2 regions of the Erwinia psychrophila genome follow, and region 1 is predicted to be linked to the other one. Evidence: predicted binding sites of a transcription regulator. Region 1 holds the regulator's gene; the other holds the start of a gene.
What was found. Region 1 encodes PurR, which represses purine synthesis genes. Its sites were predicted from a motif close to CANGCAAACGTTTGCNTG; they were not measured.
Positions count from the first base shown of each region.

Region 2: gcvT (glycine cleavage system aminomethyltransferase GcvT) is a predicted target of PurR. The motif match lies at 2,105-2,122, and genes of this name have one in related genera.

Region 1 is NZ_JBCHVB010000001.1:599,581-604,004, reverse strand. It holds gene punC (purine nucleoside transporter PunC) at 1-1,157, opposite strand, end outside; gene punR (DNA-binding transcriptional activator PunR) at 1,270-2,181, shown strand; gene purR (HTH-type transcriptional repressor PurR) at 2,238-3,263, opposite strand; gene cydH (cytochrome bd-I oxidase subunit CydH) at 3,558-3,647, shown strand; gene AAH446_RS02690 (C40 family peptidase) at 3,689-4,424, opposite strand, start outside.
Region 2 is NZ_JBCHVB010000002.1:351,613-356,036, reverse strand. It holds gene gcvP (aminomethyl-transferring glycine dehydrogenase) at 1-415, opposite strand, end outside; gene gcvH (glycine cleavage system protein GcvH) at 541-927, opposite strand; gene gcvT (glycine cleavage system aminomethyltransferase GcvT) at 955-2,049, opposite strand; gene acnB (bifunctional aconitate hydratase 2/2-methylisocitrate dehydratase) at 2,566-4,424, opposite strand, start outside.

The DNA.
Region 1 (4,424 bases):
TGGGCTTTCCCACGTTGTAAAACGTAGCCCATCAGCGCCAGGAAAACCGTGGCCAGCATCACCAGCGAGCTGGTCAGGAGCGGCGTGGCGATAAAGGTGGAAATCAACAGGCTGGCCAGGCAGCACAAACCGAGCTGTAGCGTATTCTGAAGCGCAGCGGCTTTACCGCTCGCCTCCGGGAAGGGCAGCAGAGCATTGGATACCACAATCGGATAGAGCGCGCCGTTAGCAAGCGCAATGCCGCAAAACGGCAGCAGCAGTCCCCAGACGGAGGGCGAAGTCTGCTGGGCAGCGATAAAGAAAGCGATAATGCTGAGACTATAGATACCGAGCAGCCAGGGAAGCAGAGCGGCGCCTTCCCGGCGTTTTAACAGCGTACGGCAGCCATAACCGCCCGTCAGGAACGCAAGGGTCTGGGGGAAATAGCTCAGACCGATGCTGCCCGGTGACATGCCGAGGGAAGCAAGAATAAACGGCGATCCGGTCAGCCACGCGAAGAAGCTGGCCGAACAGGCTGCATAAATCAGCACATTACCGCTGTAGGCCGGTGATTTCAGCAGGGTAAGAAAGCCGGTGCTTTTGCCCGATGATGCTGTGGAAGCAGCCCGGCGTCCGCTGGCAAGGAACAGCGTACAGAACAGCAGAGCGACAGAAATTAACAGCAGCGCAACGAAGATCGCCCGCCAGCTAAAGTGGTTGAGCAACCATGCGCCAAGCAGGGGAGCAAGTGCCGGCGAGAGCGCGACCAGCGGCATAATAGTGGCAAAGACTTTGTTTGCCTGCGCGGCGGGATAGCGGTCCACCACCAGCGCCTGCCAGCTAACGGCTGCGGCACAAATCCCGATAGCCTGCACAAAACGCAGCACCAGCAGCATCGTCGCATCGCTGATCCACCACATCGCGCCACAGCTAAGCGAAAACAGCCCGAGGCCCATCAGCAGGACAGGTTTGCGGCCAATCCGGTCAGACAAAGGCCCCCAGAAAAGCTGCGCGCAGGCAAAACCGGCGAGGAACAGGCTCAGGCTGGCACTGATCGCTCCGGCTTCGGTGTGTAAATCCTCCTGCATCGCGCCAAACGCGGGGAGATACATATCGGTCGCGAGAAAACCCACAATGCTCAGCATCGCGAGATAGAAGGTGAATCCTTTTGACGGCATGTTTTTGCTCTTAATAGTGATGGATGAAACGCGGCAGAGTGTAATACCGTGCGAAAGGGATTGTGAAACGCTAATATTTGCGGAGTGCGTTCAAAAAATTTGCAGGCAAAATATGTGGTCTGAACATTCTCTTGAAGTGATTGATGCCGTTGCCAGAACCGGCAGTTTTACCGGGGCGGCCAGCGAGCTACACCGCGTGCCCTCCGCGATAAGCTATACCGTACGGCAAATGGAAGCGTGGCTGGCCGTACCGCTGTTTGAACGGCGGCATCGCGATGTAGTGCTGACCGCGGCGGGCGCGGTTTTTATTCAGGAAGGGCGCAGTGTCATCAAAAAAATGCTTTCCACCCGGCGGCAGTGTCAGCAGGTCGCTAACGGCTGGCGCGGGCAGTTGAATATCGCGGTTGACCGGATTGTAAAACCCAGCAGAACCCGCCAGCTGGTGGTCGATTTTTACCGTCATTTTCCCGATATGGAACTGCATTTATCGGAAGAGGTGTTTAACGGCGTCTGGGATGCGCTGGCCGATGGCCGTGTGGATGTGGCGATCGGCGCTACCCAGGCCATTCCGGTGGGCGGACGTTTTGCCTTCCGTGACATGGGGGCACTGAACTGGCGATGCGTGGTGCAGGCCGGGCATCCGCTGGCCGGGCGTCCGGGCACCCTGAGCGAAGAGGAAATCCGCGAGTGGCCCTCACTGGTTCTGGAAGACACCTCCCGCGCACTGCCGAAAAGAACCACCTGGACGCTTGATAATCAGCGCAGGCTGGTGGTGCCGGACTGGGAGAGCGCGTTTGACTGCCTGCTGGCGGGGTTATGCGTGGGGATGGTGCCGGGACATCTTGCCCGGCCGCTGCTGAAAAGCGGGGCGCTGAGTGAAATTACGCTCGCCGCCGCCTTCCCGGACAGCCCCTGCTGCGTCAGCTGGTCACAGCAGCACGCTTCTCCCGCGCTGAACTGGCTGCTGGAGTATCTGGGGGAATCGGAGACGCTTAACGGGGAATGGCTGAGTGAAGGAGCCTGAAGCAGGGCCGCATCCTGCTGACCGGACAGTACCGGAGAACAGGATGCGGCAGCGATCTAGCGGCGATAGTCGACGAAGGGACCGTCAGCGACGGAGCGGCGTTCAATCAGGCTTGGATGCACTTCAATGGTTTGTGACTCTTCACGCTTGCTGGTGATGCGATCGAGCAGCATATCAAAGGCCGTTTCGCCAAGCCGTTCTTTGGGCTGATGGACGGTTGTCAGGGCCGGAGTAAAGTAGCGGGCGTTGCGCACGTTATCGTAGCCAATGACCGACACATCCTGTGGTACCCGTAACCCCATTTCATCCGCTGCGCAGATCGCGCCCATCGCCATGACGTCACCGCCGCAGAAAACCGCGGTAGGGCGCTGCTTGCCGGAGAGAATCTGCTGCATGGCGCGATAGCCAGATTCCGGCTCAAAATCGCCCTGAACCAGCCATTCGTCGCGAAGGGTGATACCCGCTTCAGCAAGCGCCTTGAGGAAACCAGCGTGGCGGCCGCCGCCGGTATTACGCTCCAGCTGACCCGGGATCGCGCCGATATCGCGATGGCCGCGATCGATAAGATAGCGTCCCACCATGTAACCGCCCTCAAAGGCGTTATCCTGCACGGTATCGGTAAAATCGCCGCGGGACTCGCCCCAGTCCATCACCACCATAGGAATATTGCGGCTGTCCTCGAGCATTTTAATCAGCTCATCAGGATATTCTGAACACATCACCAGCAGGCCATCAACGCGCTTTTGCGCCATCATGGAAAGGTAAGCCTGCTGCTTCTCTAAATTGTTATGGGCGTTGCCAAGGATTAGCGTATAGCCTTTGGCGAAGCAGCGATTCTCCACCGCCTCAATAATTTCGGCAAAGTAGGGCGCTTCGCTGGACGTAGCCAGTAAGCCTATCGTTTTGGTGTGATTCACCTTCAGGCTGCGTGCCACCGCGCTGGGGGAATAGTGCAGCGCCTTGATCGCATCCCAGACGGCTTCCCGCGTCTCATCGGCGACAAAGCGGGTTTTATTGATGACGTGGGACACCGTGGTGGTGGAAACACCGGCGCGTTTGGCCACATCTTTAATTGTTGCCATTAAATAGCTACTCCTTCACTTATCTTAATCCGCTGATAAGTATATTGTTAATCGTTTGCCTGCCGCGGGCGCTCTTTCTGACGTCTGGGGGCGTTTTTTTAAAATCATTCAGTAACGTCAGGAAGGAAAGAAGACAATCGGGGCCTGCTGTTGCGCGTCCTGGAGTCCGTAAAATCGTTCCGTTGCGCAACGAAAGTGGGATTCTAACAAGGCCGGCGTGAGAAAACGAGATTTTTACCGTTAACTGTGGGAAAATCTAAGACGTTATTAACTGTAAGGGTATTGAGGGCTGAAATGGATACTGATTTGAAATATTCGCTGCTGACTACCGTTGGCGCACTGCTGATGATTATTGCCTTTAGCTTCACCGCTGTTATGCACTAAGCTCACGGGGCCTGCGTTACGCCAGGCCCCGACATCCCACCTTAGCGAATACTTCCCGGCGTCATTACCCGACGCGCGCCCACATAATGCTGCCGCCAGTAGTTATCTCCCAGCGCACTGACCTGAATATCCTTGCCGGTGCTGGGCGACTGGATAAATTTGCCGTTCCCCAGATAAACGCCAACGTGATCGGCCGAACCCCGCCCGGTGATGCGGAAAAACACCAGATCGCCTTTTTCCAGCTCGCTGCGCTTTACGGCGGCAGCGTCGCGCAGATGGTACATTTCATTCGCCGTGCGGGGAATTTTGAACCTGACCAGATCTTTATAGGCGTACCAGACCAGACCGCTACAGTCGAAGCCGGTGTCAGGTGATGCGCCACCCCGGATATAGGGTTTACCCAACTGACCCATCAGCTTGCTCATGGCGGTCTGACGCGCTTTCTGATAGCGGGCGCGATGTGCTTTGCTGAGCCTGAGTGGAGAAGCGGAAACGTTATCGGTTGTTATCTGCGCGGCATGGGATAAGTTGGCGCGGGTACGGCCTCTTTTAGCCGCAGCTTTTTTGCTGGCCGACGTCACTCTAAGGCCTGCTTTAGCGGTTTTCTGGCGAGAAGTTTGCGACGCCGCGGGCTTCGTCTGCTTGTGCTTTTTCAGAGAGGAGGAACGGCTGCGGAGGGTGTCGGCCGCTTTACTTTTTCCGACCAGAGCGGGTTTCTGTGGACGCCGCTTGCGGCGAACTTCATCGCGGACACTCTTTCCGTCAAGATTCTGCTGA
Region 2 (4,424 bases), on a different contig from region 1:
CGGTCAGATCCAGCGTTACCTGCTGGAAGTTGAGCAGCGCCTCAAGACGACCCTGCGATACTTCCGGCTGATAAGGCGTGTAGGCGGTGTACCAGCCCGGATTCTCAAGCATGTTGCGCAGAATCACCGGCGGAGTCAGCACCGGGGAGTAACCCATGCCGATGTAAGATTTGTAGACCTGATTCTGACTGGCAATGGCCTTCAGCTCGGCCAGCGCCTGATGCTCGGTCGCCGCCTCGCCTACGGCGGGAGGGCCCGGCAGCTGGATGTCAGCCGGCACGATCGACGCGATCAGGTCGCTGAGGGAGCTGGCACCGGTAGCATTGAGCATGGCAGCCTGCTGCTCCTGCGATGGACCAATATGGCGTTCGATGAACGCGCCGGTATGTTCAAGCTGGCTGAGAGTCTGGGTCATTAGCGGTAAATCCTGAATCGGCATGGAAAAGGGATGTAAGGCAAACGAGAGTGATCTTCACAGCCTGCGCCGGATGCGGGCAGGCTGCCGGGCAGGAAAAGCGTCCCGCCCGGTTCAGTGACGACTTACTCGTCGATACTGGTTTTGTAGGCATCTGCGTCAAGCAGGGCGTCGAGTTCAGACTCGTCGCTGGGTTTGATTTTAAACAGCCAGCCTTCCGCATAGGGCGCGCTGTTAACCAGTTCCGGCTCGCCGTCCAGCGCGCTGTTAACCTCAATGATTTCGCCACTGACGGGCGCATAGATATCGGAAGCCGCCTTTACCGACTCCGCCACGGCACAGTCGTCACCCTGACTATAGGTGTTGCCCACATCAGGCAGATCCACAAAGACCATATCGCCCAGCAGTTCCTGCGCGTGTTCGGTGATCCCGACCGTGCAGGTGCCGTCAGCTTCTTTACGCACCCATTCATGGCTTTCACGGTATTTCAGTTCATTTGGCACATTGCTCATTGCCCTGCTCTCCTGAGGTAATTGTTATTATGCGACCGGCTTACCGGCGCGAACAAAAACGGGTTTGGTCACCTTAACCGGCATCTCGCGATTGCGGATCTGGACGATCGCCTGCTCGCCGATGCCCGCCGGCACGCGGGCCAGCGCAATGCTGTAGCCCAGCGTGGGTGAAAATGTACCGCTGGTGATAATGCCTTCCTGGAGATTGCCTGCGCTGTCGGTAAAGCGTACCGGCAGCTCGTTTCGCAGGACGCCTTTTTCGGTCATGATCAGGCCGACCAGCTGTTCGGTGCCCTGCTCACGCTGCGCCTCCAGCGCTTCACGGCCAATAAAATCACGTTCTGCCGGCTCCCACGCCAGGGTCCAGCCCATATTGGCCGCCAGCGGCGAGACGCCTTCATCCATCTCCTGACCGTATAAATTCATGCCGGCTTCCAGGCGCAGCGTGTCGCGTGCGCCGAGTCCGGCTGGCTTGACCCCCGCCGACACCAGCTGCTGCCAGAAACGGGCAGCCTGCTCGTTGGGCAGCGCAATTTCATACCCGGCTTCACCGGTATAGCCGGTTGTGGCGATAAACAGATCGCCTGCCTGGACGCCAAAGAACGGCTTCATGCCGGAGACGGCCTGACGCTGCGTCTCATCCAGCAGCGTGCCCGCCTTTTCCTTCGCCTGAGGTCCCTGAACCGCGATCAGCGCCAGATCGTCGCGCACCCGTAGCTCCACGCCGTAGGGTTCCGCCTGATCGGTTATCCAGGCGAGATCTTTCTCACGCGTGGCGGAGTTAACCACCATGCGGAAAAAGTCTTCGCTCATAAAGTAAACAATCAGATCGTCAATTACGCCAGCGGAGGCGTTAAGCATGCCGCTATAAAGCGCCTTGCCCGGCTGGGTGAGTTTGGCGACGTCATTGGCGAGCAGGTAACGCAGGAAGTCGCGGGTCCGTGCGCCATGCAGATCGACAATGGTCATATGAGACACATCAAACATACCGGCGTCGGTGCGCACCGCATGGTGCTCATCGAGCTGAGAGCCATAGTGCAGCGGCATCATCCAGCCGTGAAAGTCCACCATGCGCGCGCCGCAGGCCTGATGCTGTTCGAACAAGGGAGTCTGCTGAGTCATATCGTTCCTGTGCTTTTACACGTTTCAGACGGCTGCGCCGGGCCTGAAACAGCGCGACGCAAACGATAACCTTGACCTGACGTTACCACCGAACAGGTGCTTTAACCATAAGTAAAACGAGGCCGAACCTTTTTGGTGCAGGTCGCCCCGGCAAAGCAGTTTCCAGAGTTTTTCACCATAAGTCTGCGTCATTACGCACATAAACAACAATTAGTTACCGCAAAAGCGAGGTGAAAATAGCGAATGCAGCAGCCTTCGTGAAAAAAAATCAGCCTGAAAACCCATAAAGCATGAGAAAATATAATGCGAACTGAGGGGTTAAATTAGAATATTTCAAATGAGGGGCTATTTTGGGGCAGCACCGGCAGCCAGGCCACTAAGCTGGCGTCAACCGTCTCAAAGCGGGGAATAACAGACAAGAAAAAAGGCGAATCTAAGATTCGCCTTCAGAGAGCAGCCAGCAGGCCTTACTGCGCCTGTAGAGGGGTGAAATCAGCCGATCTCACCCTGTCTGATTTATACGGCGGTCTGGAAAATAACGCCGTCAGCTTTATCGGTGTACTGAGCCAGCTGATCGAAGTTCAGATAGCGATAGGTATCCACCGCCGTCTTATCGACCTGCGCCATAAACTGCTGATACTCATCCGGCGTTGGCAGTTTACCCAGCAGGGACGATACAGCCGCCAGCTCCGCAGAGGCCAGATACACATTTGCGCCGGTTCCCAAACGGTTCGGGAAGTTACGGGTTGAGGTGGAAACCACCGTCGCACCGTCCGCCACGCGCGCCTGGTTACCCATGCACAATGAACAGCCCGGGATCTCAATACGCGCCCCGCTCTTGCCGAAGACGCTGTAGTAACCCTCTTCGGTCAGCTGCGCAGCATCCATCTTGGTTGGCGGCGCCACCCAGAGACGCGTTGGCAGCTGGCCTTTATGGCTGTCCAGCAGCTTACCGGCCGCACGGAAGTGACCAATATTGGTCATGCACGAACCGATGAACACCTCATCAATCTTCTCACCCTGCACGTCAGAGAGCAGACGTGCATCGTCAGGATCGTTTGGCGCGCACAGGATCGGCTCTTTGATTTCCGCAAGGTCAATCTCAATCACCGCCGCGTACTCTGCATCCGCATCGCCTTCCAGCAGCTGCGGATCCGCCAGCCATTTCTCCATGCCCTGAATACGGCGCTCCAGCGTACGACGATCGCCGTAGCCCTCTGCGATCATCCACTTAAGCAGGACGATGTTGGAGGTGAGATATTCGATAATCGGATCCTGACCCAGCTTGATGGTACAGCCCGCCGCTGAACGCTCGGCGGAAGCATCGGAAAGCTCAAACGCCTGCTCCACTTTCAGATCCGGCAGGCCTTCGATCTCCAGAATACGGCCAGAGAAGATGTTCTTCTTCCCTTTCTTCTCTACGGTCAGCAAACCCGCTTTGATGGCGTAGAGCGGAATGGCGTGAACCAGATCGCGCAGCGTAATGCCCGGCTCCATTTTGCCTTTGAAGCGCACCAGCACTGACTCAGGCATATCCAGCGGCATAACGCCGGTAGCCGCCGCGAAGGCGACCAGACCGGAGCCGGCCGGGAAGGAGATACCGATGGGGAAACGGGTATGGGAATCCCCGCCGGTGCCTACGGTATCCGGCAGCAGCATACGGTTCAGCCAGCTGTGGATAATACCGTCGCCCGGACGCAGCGAGACGCCGCCACGGTTCATGATAAAGTCCGGCAGCGTGTGGTGCGTAGAGACGTCCACCGGCTTAGGATACGCGGCGGTGTGGCAGAATGACTGCATCACCAGATCGGCAGAGAAGCCCAGGCACGCCAGGTCTTTCAGCTCATCACGGGTCATTGGACCGGTGGTGTCCTGTGAACCGACAGAGGTCATTTTCGGTTCGCAATAGGCACCGGGACGTACGCCCTCGGTGCCGCAGGCGCGACCCACCATTTTCTGTGCCAGCGAGTAGCCACGGGTGCTTTCCGCCACGTCTTTCGCCTGACGGAAGACATCACTGTGCGGCAGTCCCAGTGACTCACGCGCCTTGGCGGTAAGACCGCGACCGATGATCAGCGGAATACGGCCACCGGCACGGACTTCATCAAGCAGCACGTCGGTTTTCAGCGAGAAATTCGCCAGCACTTCACCCGTTTCGTGGTTCTTTACTTCGCCTTTATAAGGATAGATGTCGATAACATCGCCCATATTCAGGTTCTGAACGTCCACTTCAATCGGCAGTGCGCCGGCATCTTCCATCGTGTTAAAGAAGATAGGCGCGATGTTGTTGCCCAGTACCACGCCGCCGCCTTTCTTGTTCGGCACGTGCGGGATGTCATCGCCCATAAACCACAGCACGGAGTTAGTGGCAGACT